4 regions of the Paraburkholderia sp. SIMBA_053 genome follow, and region 1 is predicted to be linked to each of the others. Evidence: predicted binding sites of a transcription regulator. Region 1 holds the regulator's gene; each other region holds the start of a gene.
The links. Region 1 encodes LexA, which represses DNA repair genes until DNA is damaged. Its sites were predicted from a motif close to ACTGTATNNNNATACAGT; they were not measured.

Region 1 (4,704 bases):
CAGCGATGTGATTTCCGACTTCATCGGCACATTGCCTGCAATGAAAATGACCGAGCCGTATTCGCCCAGTGCGCGCGCGAACGCGAGCGCGAAGCCCGTCAGCAGTGCCGGCAACACGGCCGGCAACACCACGCGGCGAAACGTCAGCCAGCGCGATGCGCCGAGGCAAGCGGCAGCCTCTTCCTGCTCGCGCTCGAACTCTTCGAGCACCGGCTGCACCGTGCGCACGACGAACGGCAAACCGATAAAGGTCAGCGCGACGAGCACGCCCACCGGCGTAAATGCGACCTTCAGACCGAGCGGCTCCAGGAACTGTCCAATCCAGCCGTTGCCCGCGTACACGGCCGCGAGCGAAATGCCGGCCACCGACGTGGGCAGTGCGAACGGCAGATCGACCACGGCGTCGACGATGCGCTTGAACGGAAACCTGTACCGCACGAGCACCCATGCGACCAGAAAGCCGAACACCGCGTTGATCAGTGCGCCGCCGAGCGCGGAGAAGAACGTCAGCCGGTACGAGGCCAGCACGCGCGGCGAGCTGACGGCGCGCACGAACTGACTCCAGTCGAGGGTGGCGGTCTTCAGAAAAGTCGCCGCGAGCGGAATCAGCACCACGAGGCTCAGATAAGCCACCGTGATGCCGAGTGTCAGGCCGAAACCGGGCAAGGCGCTTGGTTTACGGAAGGTCAACGTGGTCATGCTCGATACTCTTTCGGTTGATGCTCGTGTTGCCGGCCGCCTGGTCCTGATCGGCCAAAAGCGCGCCAGCGGCGCGCTCCGGAAAGTGACGCGCCGTGGCGCGTCGCGTTGCCTCGGTTCGCGCCTGCCGCGGCGCGGACCTGGGCTGTGTTACTGAGGCTGGTAGATCGAATCGAATACGCCCCCGTCGGCAAAGTGCGTCTTCTGCGCGTTGGCCCAGCCGCCGAACGAATCGTCGACCGTGTACAGCTTCAGCTTCGGAAACTTCGAGGTCAGTTCGGCCGGAACCTTGTTCGAACGCGGACGGTAGAAGTTCTTCGCGGCGATTTCCTGGCCCTGCTCGCTGTACAGGAAGTTCAGATACGCTTCGGCCAGCTTGCGCGTGCCATGCTTGTCGACGACCTTATCCACCACCGCCACCGGCGGCTCGGCCAGAATGCTCACGGACGGCACGACGATTTCGAACTTGTCCGGACCGAATTCCTTCAGCGAGAGGAACGCCTCGTTTTCCCACGCAATCAGCACGTCGCCGATGCCGCGTTGCACGAAGCTGGTGGTCGCGCCGCGCGCTCCGGAATCGAGCACGCCGGCATTCTTGTACAGCTTGCCGACAAACTCCTTGGCCTTCTGGTCATTGCCACCCGGCTGATGCGCTGCATACGCCCATGCCGCGAGATAATTCCAGCGCGCGCCGCCCGAGGTCTTCGGATTCGGCGTCACGATCGACACGCCGGGTTTGGTCAGATCGTCCCAATCCTTGATGTGCTTGGGATTGCCCTTGCGCACCAGAAACACAATCGTCGACGTGTACGGCGACGCGTTGTCGGGCAAGCGCTTCTGCCAGCCTTTATCGATCAAACCCTTGTTCGCGATCGCGTCGATGTCATAAGCGAGCGCGAGCGTCACGACGTCGGCCTGCAAGCCGTCGAGCACCGAGCGCGCCTGAGCACCCGAGCCGCCGTGCGACTGCTTGAAGGTGACGGTCTCGCCGGTCTTCGCCTTCCATTCTTTGGCGAAAGCCTGATTCACGTCCTGGTAAAGCTCGCGAGTAGGGTCGTAGGACACATTGAGCAGCGTCGTGTCGGCGGCTTGCGCCTGGCCTGCCGCGCCAAGGACGCCGAGCGCGGCTGCCGCGCCGAACGCGAGCGCTGCGATAAGTTTTCGGCTCCTGCCTGCCCGGCCCGCTTCGTGATTGTTCATGCCAAGTTCTCCGCGTGTTGGTGCGCTGAAACAGCGTGTGTTGTTTTGCGTCGGGTCACGTGCACATGAGCGACTGGAGGCCAGTCTATCCAGGGGCTTTCATCATTAAAAATAATGTTTATTCATTTTTTAATACGCAAAAGTGGTAATGACAGCCAGATAAGGCGTTGCGGCATGAAAACGGATGTCTTGACGTCGATTTACGACGCTCCAGCGAGGGGTCGAGCCGCAAACTTAAAGTAAAGCTTGAATTGCGCCGGATACTGTATAAAAATACAGGCACCTGTTCATCCATACAGTGGCGCCATGACCAAACTCACCGCACGACAGCAGCAGGTTTTCGATCTGATCCGCCGGGCCATAGAACGCACCGGTTTTCCGCCCACACGTGCGGAAATTGCCGCCGAACTGGGCTTCAGCTCGGCCAATTCGGCTGAAGAGCATCTGCGGGCGCTTGCACGCAAGGGCGTGATCGAACTCGCGGCCGGCGCGTCGCGCGGCATTCGCCTGCTTGCTGGCCCGGACGAGGCGCCGCATCAGTTCACATTGCCGCACGCCAGCATCATGCAGCTGTCGCTGCCGCTTATCGGCCGGGTTGCCGCCGGTAGCCCGATCCTCGCGCAGGAACATATCGCCCAACACTATGCGTGCGACCCGGCGCTCTTCTCGAGCAAGCCCGACTACCTGCTCAAGGTGCGCGGGCTGTCCATGCGCGACGCGGGTATCTTCGACGGCGATCTGCTTGCGGTGCAGAAAAGAAGCGAGGCCAAAGACGGCCAGATCATCATTGCGCGGCTTGGCGACGACGTCACGGTCAAGCGCCTGAAGCGCCGCGCGAACGGTATCGAGTTGATTGCCGAGAACCCCGATTACGAGAACATCTTCGTTGAGACAGGCAGCGCGGATTTCGCGCTGGAAGGCATCGCTGTCGGGCTGATCCGCCCGGGCGAATTCTGATAGCACGGGTTTGGCTTAATGAGCGACAAGCTCAGTGCGTCATTAGCCAACCGCTCGCCTGCTCACCGACCAAAGCAGTACTCATGTTGAATCGCCCGGAGAGACTCATGGAACGCCTTGCCCGCCTGTTGCCGTTTCGCCAGTTCGGCCGTCTGCGCCATCTGCGCAAGCTGGTACCTTGCTCACTGATCGAAGCGTCCACGGCCGCTACCGCGTCGCTGTTCGACTCTCCCGCTCGTGGGTGCGACCGGCAGGCCGCGTTGCCGTCTTCATTGCCGTCGTCATTGCCGGCATTCGCCCGCGTGTCGCTGAACTCGGGGCTCAATACTGCCGAGCCGGAGCGCCGTGCGCCGGTGCGCGTGTACCACGGGCCGTCGCGGCTCATCATGGTCGGCACTGTAGACGCGGTGTGCCGCATGATTGACCGTTGCATCGCCGAGGAAACCAACGTCCACGGTGCGGTGTTCGAGTCTTGATGAGTTGTGAGGTGTGGGGCGCGTCGCTCACATGGTTTGTGGCAGCGCACGGATCGTTTCAGCGCGGTTGCGGTCCACGTTAGATCACACCTGATGGAGATTTCCGCTCGATGGCAGTTTCAACACCTAGGAAGCGCAGCGCCCGTCCGCTTGCAGTCACGCTTACCGTCACGTTGATCGTGATCGCGCTGATCGCGGCGTTGGGCTTCGCTTATGCCTCCCCGTATATCGCGCTCAATAACCTCAAACGCGCCGCCGACGCGCGTGACGCGCAGACGGTGAATCGGTATGTCGATTTTCCTGCGTTGCGCGAGAGCCTGAAGCAGCAAGTCACCGGCTTGCTGACGCGGCGGCTTGACTCACATGGAAACGGTAATCCGTTGGCTGCGATCGGCGCGATGATTGGCGTCGCGTTGATCGGCCCGCTCGTCGACGCGTATGCAACACCCGACGGCGTGGCTGCGCTGTTGAACGGCATGCCGCCGCGCGGCGAGCCGGGTGAGCGGCCCAACGCCGCGCCAGTCACCGGCAATCCGCCCGCTGCCAATGCGCCCGCCCCCGGATCGTCCGGTGCGGACAGCCGCACGCCCGGCGGCGCTACGGGTGATCCGAACGGCAACGCGGTTAGTAGGGCCACCCCGCCGCAACCGCCGCAAACCACAGCCGGCTATCGCGGCATCAACGAGTTCGCCGTCACATACCAGCACGGTGCGGGGGACGCGCGTTACTCCGCCATCTTCATGCGCGAGGGTCTTTTCACGTGGAAGCTGGCGGCGGTCAATCTGAACGAGTGAGCGCCAGGCGCGGCTTGTCAGATCGAACGCGCACGCGGCCGATTTGACGCAATGCACTCGTAATGCACGCGCCGCCCGCTACTCCGTCCTCCGCGTTCATCCCGACCAAAGCTCACCAGCACCCACCCGCACGAAGGCTGCACGCCTGGCGCGGGTGGCCGTGCACCCGAACCGCATCGTCAGGCCGCTTCCTGCTGCTGCTCATGCGCTGAAGAGCACGCGACCAGAATGCTGCATGACACCCGGTCGAGCAGCGGTGTATTGCCAGCACCCATCCACCATCGGGACAAGCCCGTGCGGCAACGGTGGCCCACCACCACCAGGTCGACGTGCAACTCGTTGGCAAGATTGGCGATCTCGTCGATCGGATGGCCGAACGCAAAGTGACCCTGCGCGTTGACGCCGCGCTCGGTCAGCCAGTCCACGCCCTCTTGCAGGATGTCCCGCGCGGTCTTTTCGAAGCTGCCGCACGCGACGTCCGTCAGCAGGCCCGCGCTTTGCGCAATGCTCGAGCGCATGTCCACCACCGAAAGCAGATGCGTTTGCGCCTTCAGATCCAGCGCAAGGTCGGCGCCGCA
Region 2 (4,704 bases), on a different contig from region 1:
CTGGGCCCCGGCAACGATATTGCGGTCGGGTGTCGCGAAGGTACGACTGGCGCTCCGTTGCTCATGCAGATCTTCAACCGTTCGAGCGGTGCACTCGTGGCCTCCCTGAACGCCGGCGGCGGCGATCAGCTTGAATATGATGCGCCCACCAATCGCTACTACAACGCAGCGAGCCGGTGGACGTCTTCTGGCAATGCGTCGACGAACGGCGCCTGCTCGGCCGCGTCGCCATGCACGCCCGTGTTGACCATCGTCGACGCGGGCAGTCGCAGTGTCGTCGCCCGTCTTAACACGGGCAATAACGCGCATTCGGTTGCAATCGACCCGGCGACCGGGCTCATTTTCGTTCCATATTCTTCCGCGACATCGCCGGCGGGATGTCCGGGTTGCGCGGCAAACGGGTTCGTCAACGGCGGGGTGTCGGTATTCGCCGCCAGATGAGGCGCGGCAGTGCTGCGGGCTTCCCTTGCGCGGCATCTGAAGGCGGGGTAGCGTGCTCAAGGTGGTCGCGGGTCGTCGCAATCGCCCTTCTGGATGTGCGCAGCGACCCAGACGGGCTTGGCGTCAGGGTGGTTCGCGAAGGCCGGAGCGAGTAAACAAACGATACTGTGTCGCCCCCGCGCCAACTACACGTTGGCGGTCACGTCGTACTCGAAGAAATTGGCGCGCAATACGGCTCTATTCGAGTAATCTCGGCAGACGTACACGCAATGAAAACGCTGGCGCCACTATTAGGATCAAGTTCAAAAAGCAATAGGTTGTCGTCTGTCCTCGTGAAGCAAACGTCACCTACGGAGTTATCTTGAACGAAAGCGTCCATAGATACGTCTGCGATCTTTACCTCAAGTAGGGTCAGCGTAATGACGCAGTCTGGTCCACGTGCAACCCAGTTTGGGTCATCCTGGCCCCAATGTCGCAATTCGATTGCGACATCTACCTCTCGGGCATCACGTTTTCCGTACCCCATCTTGATAGACAGCACATGTGCATCGTGGAAAGCCGGCCAGTATCCGAATAGCTTCTTGAGCAAGATGGAGTTGCCTACCTCGCCCCACCCATAGTCATCTACTTCACACATTATTTGGCCCCATTCCGCAACGGTGTTTGCACCCGTCGAATCATCAAGATTGCGATCGTCATGACGACCTTCTGACAAGGGCGGCGACAGCATTGATCGCGCGCCAACGCCCAAATCAAAATCCATTTTCAAGGGATCGGACAAAGCGGAAGCCCTTCGTCGCGGTCAAAATTCGGCCCGGCGTTATGACCGTGCGGCCTCATCCCATCGTGAGAATGGTCACCATGATACTGAGCCGACAAGTCACCATTCGAATCGTAGTAATTCACGTTGGGTTTGAAAGGATGAACGATAAACCCGCCATGCGGCCCACCCGTAACGGGCATGAGTTTGGACTCACCAAACGGATCCGTGAACTGAACCGGATCCCCATCTACATAAGCATACGCATTCGTCTGCGCACTCGCGTAACCGATTGGGTCTTCACTGATGAATCGCGCTGCGCCTGGACTGTAATACCGATTCCGGTAGTAATACAACCCGGTCCCGTCATTCTCCCGTCCTGTGTACTGCTGCATGTTCGGATCGGCCAGCCCCGTCTGCATCGTCGCACCATACGGCTCATAGCTATATTGCGTCTGAATTTGCTGCGCGCATCCGCCAACGCGAGCACATTGTCGGCGCCCCGGCTTCCTTCCCGACAAATCCGCAGACCGGATTCCAGAAACCCTGACAAAAAATACTGTACAAACGTACAGTCCCGGTAAAATACCCGTCAAACGCATGTACCTTCGTCCGCACGCTCCTTTCTGAAGTGCGGACGAGCGCCCCTTAGGCCCGGGCGGCACCACCGAACGCCACTATCGAGCAAACACGGCATGCCAGATGAACGGCGCATAGCCCACATCGACATGGACGCATTCTTTGCGTCTTGTGAACTGTCGCAGTATCCAGAACTACGAGGCAAGGCCATGGTGGTCGCCGGTCGTCGCACGGACGCGCCGCGAACCAACCCGGACGGCACACGCGAATTTTCGCGCTTACGCGACTACGTAGGCAGAGGCGTCTTGACGACCGCCACCTACGAAGCGCGCGCGTTCGGAGTTCACTCCGGCATGCCCACCATGAAGGCCGCCCGGCTAGCGCCGGATGCGATTATCCTTCCGGTGAACTTCGACCTCTACCGAACGTATTCGCGACTGTTCAAAGATGCAGTGCGGTCGGTCACTTCGAGCATAGAAGACGTCGGTATCGACGAAGTGTACGCAGACGTCTCGCTCACGAGCGGCAGTTCAGAGGAAGTAGCGCGCAAGCTGAAGTCGGCGGTGTTGGAAGCAACGAATCTCACGTGCTCCGTGGGAATCGCACCCAACAAGCTGCTTGCAAAGCTGTGCTCCGATATGCAAAAACCCGACGGCATCACGATCCTGAAGTTCGAAGACGTGCAGTCCAGGATCTGGCCAATGGCCGCGAATAAGATCAACGGTATTGGCCCCAAGGCCAGCGCGAAACTTGCGTCGTTGGGAATAACGACCATCGGCGGAATCGCTAAGCGCGACGAGTCCTGGCTCATAGAGCACTTCGGCCGAAGCTACGGTGCATGGCTTCGCAGAGTGTCCCACGGTCTTGACGAGAGGCCCGTGGTGACATACAGCGAACCGGTCTCGATGAGCCGCGAGACCACATTCGAACGGGACCTTCATGCCGTACGGCATCGGCAGGAACTGGGCGCCGCATTCACCCGTCTGTGCGAACAGGTGGCAGCCGATCTGCAGAGAAAAGGCTATCTGGCGAAGAAGATCGGCATCAAGCTTCGCTTCAACGACTTCAAAACAGTCACGCGCGACATCACGCTTCCCGAACCCATTGCCAATGCGGAAGCGTTGCGTCGCGCGGCAACCGACTGCCTGAAGAGAGTGGAGCTCGTTAAATCCATCAGGCTGCTCGGAGTCAAGGCCGGCAACCTGCAACCCGCCGGACAGGTTCCGCGTGACGAGCCGGCTCAGTTCACGCTTGATTTCTAGTTCGTGCGTTCAGTTGCATGCAGCGTGACACGGCGCGCCGAAGCGGTGGCAACCCGTTCAGGCGGACTTTCCTTTTACCAGTGACGAATATGAAGCCGGTGCCGGTGCCGGTGCCGGTGGCGTGTTTGCGTTCGCCGGACCATTTCCGACAACATTCCCCGGCAGTTTCGCCGCATTCGAACGTACTGACAGCGTGATGCTGTCCGCAAGCGAAGCAGCAATCGAAAATGCAAACGTATTGACGCCGTTCGCGCTTTGCACCGACACGCTGCCGCCATGCATCTCCGCAATCGCCTTAACGATTGCGAGACCCAGGCCGTGATTCTCGCGGCTATTGGTCCGCGACGCTTCAGCACGATAAAACCGGTCGAACAGATGTTCGAGCACGCCGGGCTCGATCGGCTCGCCGGGATTGGCAACTTCAATGCGCACCTGTTGCCCGTCCCGCACAATGCGCACGTTGATCTGCGCACCGGGCTGGCAATGCTGGATCGCGTTCATCAACAGATTCGTGCAGGCGCGACCGAACAGCGAGCGGTTCACATGCGCTGCGGCGTCGCCATGCAAGCGCGCATGCACGCGAGCTTCTTCAAGTGGAATTTCCAGAAACTCCAGCGTGTGCGCAACTTCAGCCGCGAGCGATACTTCTACCAGGCCCGTTGCGCGCTCGCCCTGATCGGCTCGCGCGAGGAACAGCATGTCGTTGATGATCGCGCGCATGCGTTCGAATTCCTCGAGATTCGACTGCAGCGTATGACGCAAATCGTCCACGGAGCGGTTGCGTGTCAACGCCACTTCCGTCTGCCCGATCAGGATCGTGACAGGTGTACGCAATTCGTGCGCGACGTCCGCATTGAACGATTCGAGGCGGCAGTACGCACCGTCGAGGCGTTCAAGCGCGCCGTTAAAAGAATTAGCAAGGTCATTCAATTCATGCGGCAACGACGTGGTATTCAGCCGTTGCGAGCGATTGTTCGGACTGACGGCGGACGCGTCGCGGGTGAGACGCGTCAACGGTGCGAGGCCGATGCGCGTCACCGAATAACTGAGCAGCAGCACCGCGAGGCTGCCAAGCGCCGACAGCGCCGCAAGCGCGAAACCGAACACGCGCATCGTGCGAATGTTCGGCGAATAGCTCGATGCAACCTGCAACTGCATGGGGGGCCGCGTCGAATAGCCGGGAATGGACACCGTAGTGGTGAGCATGTCTTCACCGCCACCCACCGGCCTCACGCGCGCGTAGCCGCCGGGCCAGGTCTTCACGGTCGAACCCTCGATGGGCTTGCCATAGTTGTAGGACGGCTCGATGCTCGTTACCGCATATACGGTGCTGCGGTCATGAGGCGTCATGTCGGTGAGCTTCTCGCGCGACATGCGCCATTTTTCAGGAGTCAGCCCGTGATTGCAGATGAGCCGCGCGATCTGGGCACGGTCGTCGAGCGACTCGCGCAAGTGGTTCTCGAGTTGCGAGCGCAACACCGCAAACAGCCCCGCGCCGACGAGCGTAAATACGAACAGCGCGACGAGCGCGAACATCAGTGCGAGGCGCCGTGCTATTGAACGGTTCATAGCTGTTCCGCCTCTTCGCGCACTTCGAGTACATAGCCCATGCCGCGCACGGTATGCAGCAGTTTGGAAGAAAACGGGCCGTCGAGCTTCGCG
Region 3 (4,704 bases), on a different contig from region 1:
CGATAGTCAGCTCGCCGCCGTGCATCGTCGCAATCTCGCGAACGATCGCAAGCCCGAGGCCACTGCCGTCGCCCTCACGGCCGAGAATCCGGTAGAACCGCTCGATCACTCGCGACCGTTCGGCCACGGGAATGCCGAGGCCTGTATCTTCCACCTCCAGATGCACGAGCCGCGCGGCTTTCTCGTGCCGCACCCTGACCGTGATGCGGCCGCCCGCCGGCGTGTAACGAATGGCGTTGTCGATGAGATTCGACAACATTTCGCGCAGCATGACGGGATTGCCTTCGACTTCGACGGGCTCGTCCGGCGCTTCGTAGCCGAGATCCATCTGTTTGGCGAACGCTGCCTGCACCCAGTCGCGCACGGCGTTGCGGGCCACTTCTGTCACTTCCACCGGCGTAAAAATCTGTCCGGACATGCGGTTCTCCGCGCGAGCGAGCGCCAGCAACTGCGTGACGAGGCGGGCCGCGTGTTCCGAACTCGTCGCGATCTGCTCGAGCGAGCGATGCACTTCCGCCGACGCGTCCTGCCGCAACGCCAGCTCCGCCTGGGTCCGCAGGCCGGCAAGCGGCGTCTTCATCTGATGCGCGGCGTCGGCGATAAAGCGCTTTTGCAATTCCATGTTCTGTTCGAGGCGCGTCAGCAGATCGTTGAACGACGTGACGAGCGGCTCGATTTCCGGAGGCGCGCGACGCGCTTCCAGCGGCGACAGGTCGTCGGGGCGCCGCGCGCGGATATGCGCCTGCAATGCGTGCAGCGGCGCGAGACCACGCGACAGGCCGAACCACACGAGCAGGATGGCGAGCGGCAGGATCACGAACTGCGGCAGGATCACGCCTTTGATGATGTCGTTGGCAAGCTGACTGCGTTTGTCGAGCGTCTCGGCGACCTGCACGAGCACGGGCTCCGCGCCGGGCGTCTGCGGAAACTCGACCGTCGTATAGGCCACGCGGATGTCGTTGCCGCGCAGCATGTCGTCGCGAAATGCGACGAGCCCCGGTTGCGGCCGGTCTTCTTCGTGCGGCAGCGGCATGTCGCGCTCGCCGGCCACCAGTTCGCCTCGCGTGCCGAGCACCTGATAGAAAACACTGTCGACGTTGTCCGTGCGTAAAAAGTCGCGTGTGGAGTCGGGCAGCGTCAGTTCGGCCACGCCGTTGACTGGGTGGATCTGGCGCGCGAGCACATAGGCGTCGGTTTCGAGCGCGCGGTCGAACGGTCCGTTCGCGATCGACTTGGCGACCAGATACGTCACCGCGAGACTCATCGGCCACAACAGCAACAGCGGCGCGAGCATCCAGTCGAGAATTTCGCCGAACAGCGAGCGCGGGCGGGCCTCGGCGGCGGCTTCGGTTTCGTCGGGCGGAGCGAACGGATTGGCGTAGCGCTCGTCGCGCGCCTCGTCGAGATCCGCCGCGCGGGCCGTCGCGCGATCGGCGCGTGCGGACATGGGTGTGCTCTATTTATAGTGGTGGCTCGCCGGCATCCCGTCTGACTGCGGCGACGAAGGCGAAGAAGGCGGCTCGGGTTCGGGCTCGGCGGGCGCGGACGCGGCGGCATTCGGATTGGGGTTTGCCGGCGCGACCGCCTTCTCGAGACAGTACCCGAGCCCGCGCACGGTAATGATGCGCACGCCGCTCGGCTCGATTTTCTTGCGCAGCCGGTGCACGTATACCTCGATCGCGTTGTTGCTGACTTCCTCGCCCCATTCGCACAGATGATCGACGAGTTGCTCCTTCGAAACCAGACGCCCGATTCGCTGCAGCAGTACTTCGAGCAGTCCGAGCTCGCGCGCCGAAAGCTCGATCACCTGCTCGTTGATATAGGCGATCCGGCCCACCTGGTCGAACGACAGCGAACCGTGCCGCACGACCGTCGGGCCGCCGCCCGCACCGCGCCGCGTCAGCGCGCGCACCCGCGCTTCGAGTTCGTTGAGCGCGAACGGCTTGGCCATGTAGTCGTCGGCGCCGAGATCGAGGCCTTTGACCCGTTCGTCGACGCTGTCCGCAGCGGTCAGGATCAGTACGGGCAGATTGGAGTTTCGGGCGCGCAGGCGGCGTAGCACCTCGAGTCCGGACATGCGCGGCAGGCCGAGATCGAGAATCAGCAGGTCGAAACTTTGCATGGACAGCGCGGTGTCGGCTTCCACGCCGCTCTTCACGTGATCGACAGCATAGGCCGATTGGCGGAGTGATCGAACCAGACCGTCCGCGAGTATGCTGTCGTCTTCGGCAATCAGAATTCGCATGGTGCGCCAGCTCAAGGCTTGGCCGGCACCTCGGGTGTCCCCGCGGCGCACAGCGGTCTCCGAAAATTATTGTGGGTGGTTTGGGCAGCGCGGCGGTAAACATGCGCGTTCGCACGAGAATCGCGCTTGCCAAAACCACTGTTTTTTTATACAGTGTCTGGGTTTCGTGTGCTGTCCTTCAAAAGGTGGGCCGCACATCTGCCTCAGACGCCGTTCATCATAGCAAAGGACGATTCATGGAAGAAAGCAAGAAAGGCTCGGCTGGACTGACTGCTGAAAAGAGCAAGGCACTCGCTGCCGCCCTCGCGCAGATCGAAAAGCAGTTCGGCAAAGGGTCGGTCATGCGGCTCGGCGCAGGTGAGGTAGTCGAAGACATCCAGGTCGTTTCAACGGGATCGCTCGGCCTCGACATCGCACTTGGCGTCGGCGGTTTGCCGCGTGGCCGCGTGGTTGAAATTTACGGTCCGGAGTCGTCGGGTAAAACCACGTTGACGCTGCAAGTTATTGCTGAAATGCAAAAGCTGGGCGGCACGGCAGCGTTTATCGACGCGGAACACGCGCTGGATATCCAGTACGCGGGCAAGCTCGGCGTGAACGTGAACGACCTGCTGGTTTCGCAACCGGACACGGGTGAACAGGCGCTGGAAATTGCCGATGCACTGGTGCGTTCGGGCTCGATCGACATGATCGTGATCGACTCGGTCGCGGCGCTCGTGCCGAAGGCTGAAATCGAAGGCGAAATGGGCGATTCGCTGCCGGGTCTGCAAGCGCGTCTGATGTCGCAGGCGCTGCGCAAACTCACCGGCACGATCAAGCGCACGAACTGCCTCGTGATCTTCATCAACCAGATCCGCATGAAGATCGGCGTGATGTTCGGCAACCCGGAAACCACTACGGGTGGTAACGCGCTGAAGTTTTACGCGTCGGTGCGTCTGGATATTCGCCGCATTGGTTCGATCAAGAAGAACGACGAAGTGATCGGCAACGAAACGCGCGTGAAGGTGGTCAAGAACAAGGTGTCCCCACCGTTCCGCGAGGCGATTTTCGACATCCTGTATGGCGAGGGTATTTCGCGTCAGGGCGAGGTCATCGACTTGGGCGTGCAAGCCAAGATCGTCGACAAGGCCGGCGCGTGGTACAGCTATAACGGTGAGCGTATCGGCCAGGGTAAGGACAACGCGCGCGAATTCCTGCGCGAGAATCCGGACATCGCTCGTGAAATCGAGAACCGTATCCGCGAATCGCTCGGCGTGAATGCAATGGCTGAAGCGGTGACCGGCGCAGGCGCAGAAGTCGCGGGCGAAGAAGAGTAACCATTACGTGATACGCAAGGGCCGGCCACTGTCCGATACCGGACGCAACGCGGGCGGCCCGCGTAATGACGAGAACGAGTCGTTCGATCCGTCCGAATCGTTCGACGCGCATGATCGCGCTGCGGGCCGTGGCCCGCGGCGCGCCCAGTTCCAAAAACCGCCTGCTAGCCCAAATTCCGCAGATTTCGCGGACCCATTCGAGACTGCAGGAAATGCCACGGCTACCGAGCCCACGTACAGCCGCTCACGTGACTCACGCCGAGCATCCGCCGACGCGAAGTCCGGGCAAAACGAAGCGAAAAAATCCCAGCGTCCCGCACGTTCGCTTAAGGGGCGCGCGCTCGGCTATCTTTCTCGTCGCGAATATAGTCGCAGCGAACTTGCCTGTAAGCTGAAGCCGTTCGTCGAAGAGAACGACTCGCTCGATACGCTGCTTGATACGCTAGAAGCCGAGAACTGGCTGTCCGATTCGCGTTTCACCGAAAGTCTGATTCATCGCCGGTCGTCGCGAATGGGCACGAGCCGGATCGTCGGCGAATTGAAGCAGCATTCTGTCGATCAAACGCTAGTCGAAGAGGCGAGCGCCCAATTGCGCGAAACCGAGCTTGCGCGCGCCCAAGCGGTGTGGCGCAAGAAGTTCGGCGAACTTCCGCAGACATCGGCCGAGCGCGCGAAGCAGGCGCGTTTTCTCGCATCGCGCGGTTTTTCGGGCGCCACGATTGGCAAAATCCTCAAGGGCATCGACGAAGAATGGAGCGGTGAATAGGCGCAAGCTCGGGCGTAGTCCGCGACCGCGCACACAGGGTCGTCGAGCACGAAACCGGCTCTGGGCGGCCTGCAGGCCGTTAGGCCGCATTCGGGGCTGTCTCAAATACCCAGTATGCTAAAATTCACGCGTTTTCCAATTCGGCCTTTCCTTTCCGCATGCCGCTTTCCTCGCCAGTGCCCCGTCAATTGCGCCATCGCCGCGCAATCAGAGCGGAAGCTTTTGAGCGAGCCGATGGCCTGTGGGATGTGGAAGCGTGCTTGACCGACGAAAAGCCACGCGATGTGGCGCTTGCGTCGGGCGTCCGGCCCAATGGTCAACCGATCCATGAACTCTGGCTTCGCATCACCATCGATCGCAAGCTCAATGTCGTCGACGCC
Region 4 (4,704 bases), on a different contig from region 1:
TCGAATTCGGCAAGCCGCTCTTCGAGCAGAAGCTCGCTGCGAAGCAGAAGGTCCATGCGAAGCAGAAGCGCGTTTTGAATCAGCGGAACGACGCGAAGCAGAAGACCGAAGCGAAGCAGCAGATCGACACGAAGCAGAAGATCGACACGAAGCAGAAGACCGAAGCGAAGCAGCAGAGCGACGCGCCGCAAGGCTCCGGATCGTCCCAATCGTCCCGTTAGAAGCGGGCAAATAATTCCCCGCCGCGATGGAATAGCCAGATAGCGTGGAATGTTGTGTGAGTGCGGCGGACATCATGAGCGCCGCGCCACATTACTGGGGATTTCAACCATGCTCAAATCGTCTTTGTCGCGCCGTCGTCTGATGGCAACCGGATCGCTGGCGTCAGTCGGTGTGCTGCTTTCGAAGATGTCATTCGGCGCGAGCACGCAGGCCGCTACAACGGCTGCAAGCTCGCGTGGGGTGCCGGCGTATCTCGGCGCGTCGCCGCAAACTCTGCCGCCGTTGCCGTGGGCGGACAACGCGCTCGAACCGGTTATCTCGGCGCGTACGATCGGGATTCACTACGGCAAACATCATCGTGCGTACTTCGACAATCTGCACAAGCTGCTGGCCGGCACGCCGCTCGCCAATGCGTCGCTCGAAGAGCTGATCATGCAGTCGCACGATCAGCCGGCGCTCGTCGACGTGTTCAACAACGCAGCGCAGGCGTGGAATCACAATTTCTACTGGAACTCGCTCAGTCCGGATGCGAGCGCGCCGAGCGAGAAGCTGCAGGCGGCGATCCAGCGCAAGTTCGGCTCCACGGAAGCGTTGACCAAAGCATTGGTGGCCACTTCGGCGTCGCAATTCGGCAGCGGCTGGGGATGGCTGGTGGTCGATCGAGGCGAACTCGCGGTGGTGAAGACGAGCAATGCGGAAACCCCGTTCACGCGCGGTCAGGTGCCGCTGTTGACGGTGGATGTGTGGGAGCACGCCTATTACCTCGATTATCAGAATCGCCGGCCGGATTACCTGGTCGCGACCGTGTCGCGTCATTTGAACTGGGCGTTTGCTTCGGCGAATCTGGATCGGGTTTGATCCCAACGCTTGAGCCCGTTCATTGAGATTCAGACCGCACATCGCCCCAATGGCGGTGTGCGTCGGGAAGTGCCTGCTGTATGGCGTTTTCTCTGGAATGGATGCCCCATGAGTTTGGGCGCAGACCTGTTCCTCTATTCGCTCCCAAAAAAAGTGCCTTTTCCCCGTCGCGAAAATCCGTGTAGGATACTGTACATCCATACAGGTTTTTTCGTCCATGACTGCCTCTTCTCCACCGCCCGAAGCGATACACCCGTCCCTGTGGCGGGCGTCCCAGCTTGCGCGCGGCCGGGGGCAGGTGGTCGACACCGGCTATCCGGCGCTATCGGCTGAACTGCCCGGTGGCGGCTGGCCAGTGGGCGCACTGGTCGACCTGCTCGTGCAGCAGCCGGGTGTAGGCGAACTGCGACTGCTACGCCCGGCGCTCAGTGCAGCGGGCAACCGGCCCATTGCGTTCGTCCAGCCCCCGCATACACCGGACGGCCTCGGGCTCAGCTATATCGGCTTGTCGCTTGAGCAGGTGCTGCGCGTCAAGGCGCAGAAAACGGCGGACGCATTGTGGTCGGCAGAACAGATTCTGCGTGCCGGCAGTTGCGGTGCGCTGATTTTCTGGGCGCAGTATGCGCAGGCTTCGTCGCTTCGGCGCCTGCATCTGGCGGCGCAGTCGTCGGAGACACTTTTCGTCATGGTGCGGCCGCTTGCGAGTGCTCAGGACGCGTCGCCGGCGCTATTGCGGCTGGCGCTCAAACCATCTGCCGACGGCCTGACCGTCGACATCGTGAAACGACGAGGGCCCTCGCGCGCGGAGCCCCTGTCGATTCCCCTTCAACCCACTCCTGTTCTGCTGTCACGACATGCGCGTCTTCCTCGCCGTTCACCTGCCGAAGTTGCCGCTCGAAGTTTTCAGGCCGAAGTGGTCGCCTGAGCCCGCTCACGGCAGTGTCGTGCTCGAGAAGGACAAGGTCGTGATTGCGGACAGCGTCGCGCGCGCGGCCGGAGTGAGGCTCGGCATGAAACGCGGTGGCGTGCTCACGCTGTCGCCCGAGACGGACATGCACGAACGCGACTTCGCCCGCGAGCAGTCCGCACAACGCGAGGTCGGCGTGGCGCTAATGCGCTTTTCGCCCGAAGTCGCGCTGCTCGATGAAGCGACCGTCGTCGTGGAAATAGGCGCGAGCCTGCGCCTCTTTGGCGGACTGCTTGCGCTGTGCCGCGAGGCAAAGGCGCTGCTTGCCACGCTCGGTCTCACCGCGCGCGTGAGCGCCGCGCCGACCGGCCAGGGCGCGTGGCTACTGGCGCGATATGCGAAGGGGCGGGGCGCGCGGCGCGTGCTGAAGCTGTCCACGCTCGAGCAGCGCCTCGCCGCGCTGCCCATGATCGCGGTCCCCGAGGTGCGCGAGTTCGCCGACTGGTTCGCGGGGCTCGGCTGCGAAACCATCGCCGACATTCGCCGGCTGCCGCGCGCCGGGTTGCAGCGGCGCTGCGGAGAACACCTGCTCGATTCGCTCGACCGCGCATTCGGCACCGCGCCGGAACTCTTCGACTGGCTCGAACTGCCGCCCACGTTTTCCGCGCGCATCGAAATGCCCGACCGGCTCGAACATGCGGACGGCGCCGTGTTCGGCGCGCATCGGCTGATCGTGCAGTTGTGCGGCTGGCTCTGCGCAAAGCAGTTGGCGGTTACCGCAATACGTTTGTTGCTGGAGCACGAGCGGGGGCGCGACGCCATTGAACCCACCACCATCGACATTGCCCTCGGGGAGCCAACGTGGCGTGAAGAACACCTGGTGAGGCTGCTGAAGGAGCGCTTGCATCGCATCGAGCTCACCGCGCCGGTTATCGCATTGCGTCTGGATGCCTCGAAAGTGGAGTCCGCTGCGCCGGCTTCCGATACGCTTTTTCCCGAGCCCGGCGGCTCAAAGGAAGATCATGCACGGCTACTCGAACTGCTGGTCGCGCGGCTGGGTGACGAGAACGTGCTGCGGCCCGCGCCGAGCCCCGACCATCGGCCGGAAGTCGCCAACTGCTGGGTGCCGGTGACGCAACCGGTGAGGCCCGCAGTCATACCGGAAGGCTTGCCGAGGCCCACGTGGATGCTCGATACGCCGGTGCGCTTGATAATGCGCCAGCATCGTCCGTTCTATGGCTCGCCGCTGCGCATGGTGTCGCCGGGGGAGCGTATCGAGGCGGGCTGGTTCGACGGCGAACTCGTGACGCGCGACTACTTCGTCGCTCAGGCCGACGACCAGAGCTGCTACTGGATTTACCGCGAACGTGTCAGCAGCCGCGACGCCGAAGAAGACCAGCGGTGGTTCCTTCATGGCCTTTTCGGATGACGCGCCATGGATGCCACCTTCAGCATGCTGCCGGCGTATGCCGAGCTTTTCTGCCTCTCCAATTTTTCGTTTCTGCGTGGCGCGTCGCACGCCGAGGAACTCGCTGAGCGCGCCGGGCAACTGGGCTACTCGGCGCTTGCCATTACCGACGAGTGCTCGCTTGCCGGTGTGGTGCGCGCGCATGTCGCGGCGAAAGAAGCGAAGCTGCCGTTTATCGTCGGCTCCTACTTTCGTCTGGTGAACGCCGACGGCTCGCCGGCATTCGGACTCATCCTGCTGGCGAAAAATCGCGAGGGCTACGGCAATCTGTCCGAACTCATCACGCTGGCGCGTACACGCGCGCCGAAGGGCGAATACCGGCTCACGCCGCAGGACCTGTCGCGACCGGAGAAGGAATACCGGCACCTGCTGGGCCTGCCGGACTGCCTGGCCATTCTCGTGCCGACCTTCCCGGCAAAAGAAGATGTGCTCGATGCCCAGGTCGAATGGCTGGACGAGACCTTTCCCGCTCGCGCGTGGGTGGGCCTCGTGCTTCATCAGCGGGCGATGGACGACATTCACCGCGGCGCGGTCGAATTCGTCGCGCGCAACCGGGACGTGCCGGTGGTCGCACTCGGCGAAGTGGTCATGCACGTGCGTTCAAGAAAACCGCTGCAGGACACGATAACCGCCATTCGCGTCGGCAAGCCGGTTCATGAATGCGGATACGAGCTTGCGCCGAATGCGGAGCAGCACCTGCGCTCGCGGCTGCGGCTGGCCAATCTGTATTCGCCGGAGGCACTTGCCGCGACAGTCGACATCGCCGCGCGCTGCACCTTCTCGCTCGACGAACTGCGCTACGAGTATCCCGACGAACTGATACCGCCTGGCTTCACGCCGACTGCCTATCTCCGGCAGGAGACGTACATCGGCGCGCAACGGCGCTTTCCGTCGGGCATTCCGCACCACGTGCAGGAGCAGATCGAGCACGAGCTTGAACTGATTGCCGACCTGCAATATGAACCGTACTTCCTGACGGTCTACGACCTGGTCCGCTTTGCGCGCAGTCAGCACATTCTGTGTCAGGGACGCGGATCGGCGGCCAATTCGGCTGTCTGCTATTGCCTCGGCGTGACGGAAGTCGACCCCGCGCGCGGCAACATGCTTTTCGAGCGCTTCATCTCGAAAGAGCGTGGGGAGCCGCCTGACATCGACGTCGACTTCGAGCATCAGCGGCGCGAAGAAGTGATTCAGTACATCTATCGCAAGTACGGTCGCGACCGCGCGGCGATTGCCGCTGCGGTCTCGA

Region 2: a site for LexA is predicted at 1,760-1,777, ahead of dinB (DNA polymerase IV). Genes of this name have one in related genera too.
Region 3: a site for LexA is predicted at 2,383-2,400, ahead of recA (recombinase RecA). Genes of this name have one in related genera too.
Region 4: a site for LexA is predicted at 1,269-1,286, ahead of imuA (translesion DNA synthesis-associated protein ImuA). Genes of this name have one in related genera too.

What each region holds. Positions count from the first base shown of each region.
Region 1 is NZ_JAWRXU010000002.1:627,541-632,244, reverse strand. It holds gene cysT (sulfate ABC transporter permease subunit CysT) at 1-699, opposite strand, end outside; gene SB753_RS09380 (sulfate ABC transporter substrate-binding protein) at 850-1,899, opposite strand; gene lexA (transcriptional repressor LexA) at 2,206-2,856, shown strand; gene SB753_RS09370 (hypothetical protein) at 2,964-3,332, shown strand; gene SB753_RS09365 (DUF2939 domain-containing protein) at 3,443-4,126, shown strand; gene SB753_RS09360 (universal stress protein) at 4,306-4,704, opposite strand, start outside.
Region 2 is NZ_JAWRXU010000001.1:992,061-996,764, forward strand. It holds gene SB753_RS04515 (YncE family protein) at 1-441, shown strand, start outside; gene SB753_RS04520 (Imm50 family immunity protein) at 641-1,204, opposite strand; gene SB753_RS04525 (RHS repeat-associated core domain-containing protein) at 1,207-1,623, opposite strand; gene dinB (DNA polymerase IV) at 1,897-3,042, shown strand; gene SB753_RS04535 (heavy metal sensor histidine kinase) at 3,100-4,611, opposite strand; gene SB753_RS04540 (heavy metal response regulator transcription factor) at 4,608-4,704, opposite strand, start outside.
Region 3 is NZ_JAWRXU010000003.1:575,737-580,440, reverse strand. It holds gene SB753_RS14675 (sensor histidine kinase) at 1-1,447, opposite strand, end outside; gene SB753_RS14670 (response regulator transcription factor) at 1,457-2,245, opposite strand; gene recA (recombinase RecA) at 2,482-3,558, shown strand; gene recX (recombination regulator RecX) at 3,566-4,324, shown strand; gene SB753_RS14655 (DUF2889 domain-containing protein) at 4,483-4,704, shown strand, end outside.
Region 4 is NZ_JAWRXU010000012.1:178,083-182,786, reverse strand. It holds gene SB753_RS27575 (hypothetical protein) at 1-221, shown strand, start outside; gene SB753_RS27570 (superoxide dismutase) at 331-1,080, shown strand; gene imuA (translesion DNA synthesis-associated protein ImuA) at 1,298-2,005, shown strand; gene SB753_RS27560 (Y-family DNA polymerase) at 1,935-3,416, shown strand; gene SB753_RS27555 (error-prone DNA polymerase) at 3,423-4,704, shown strand, end outside.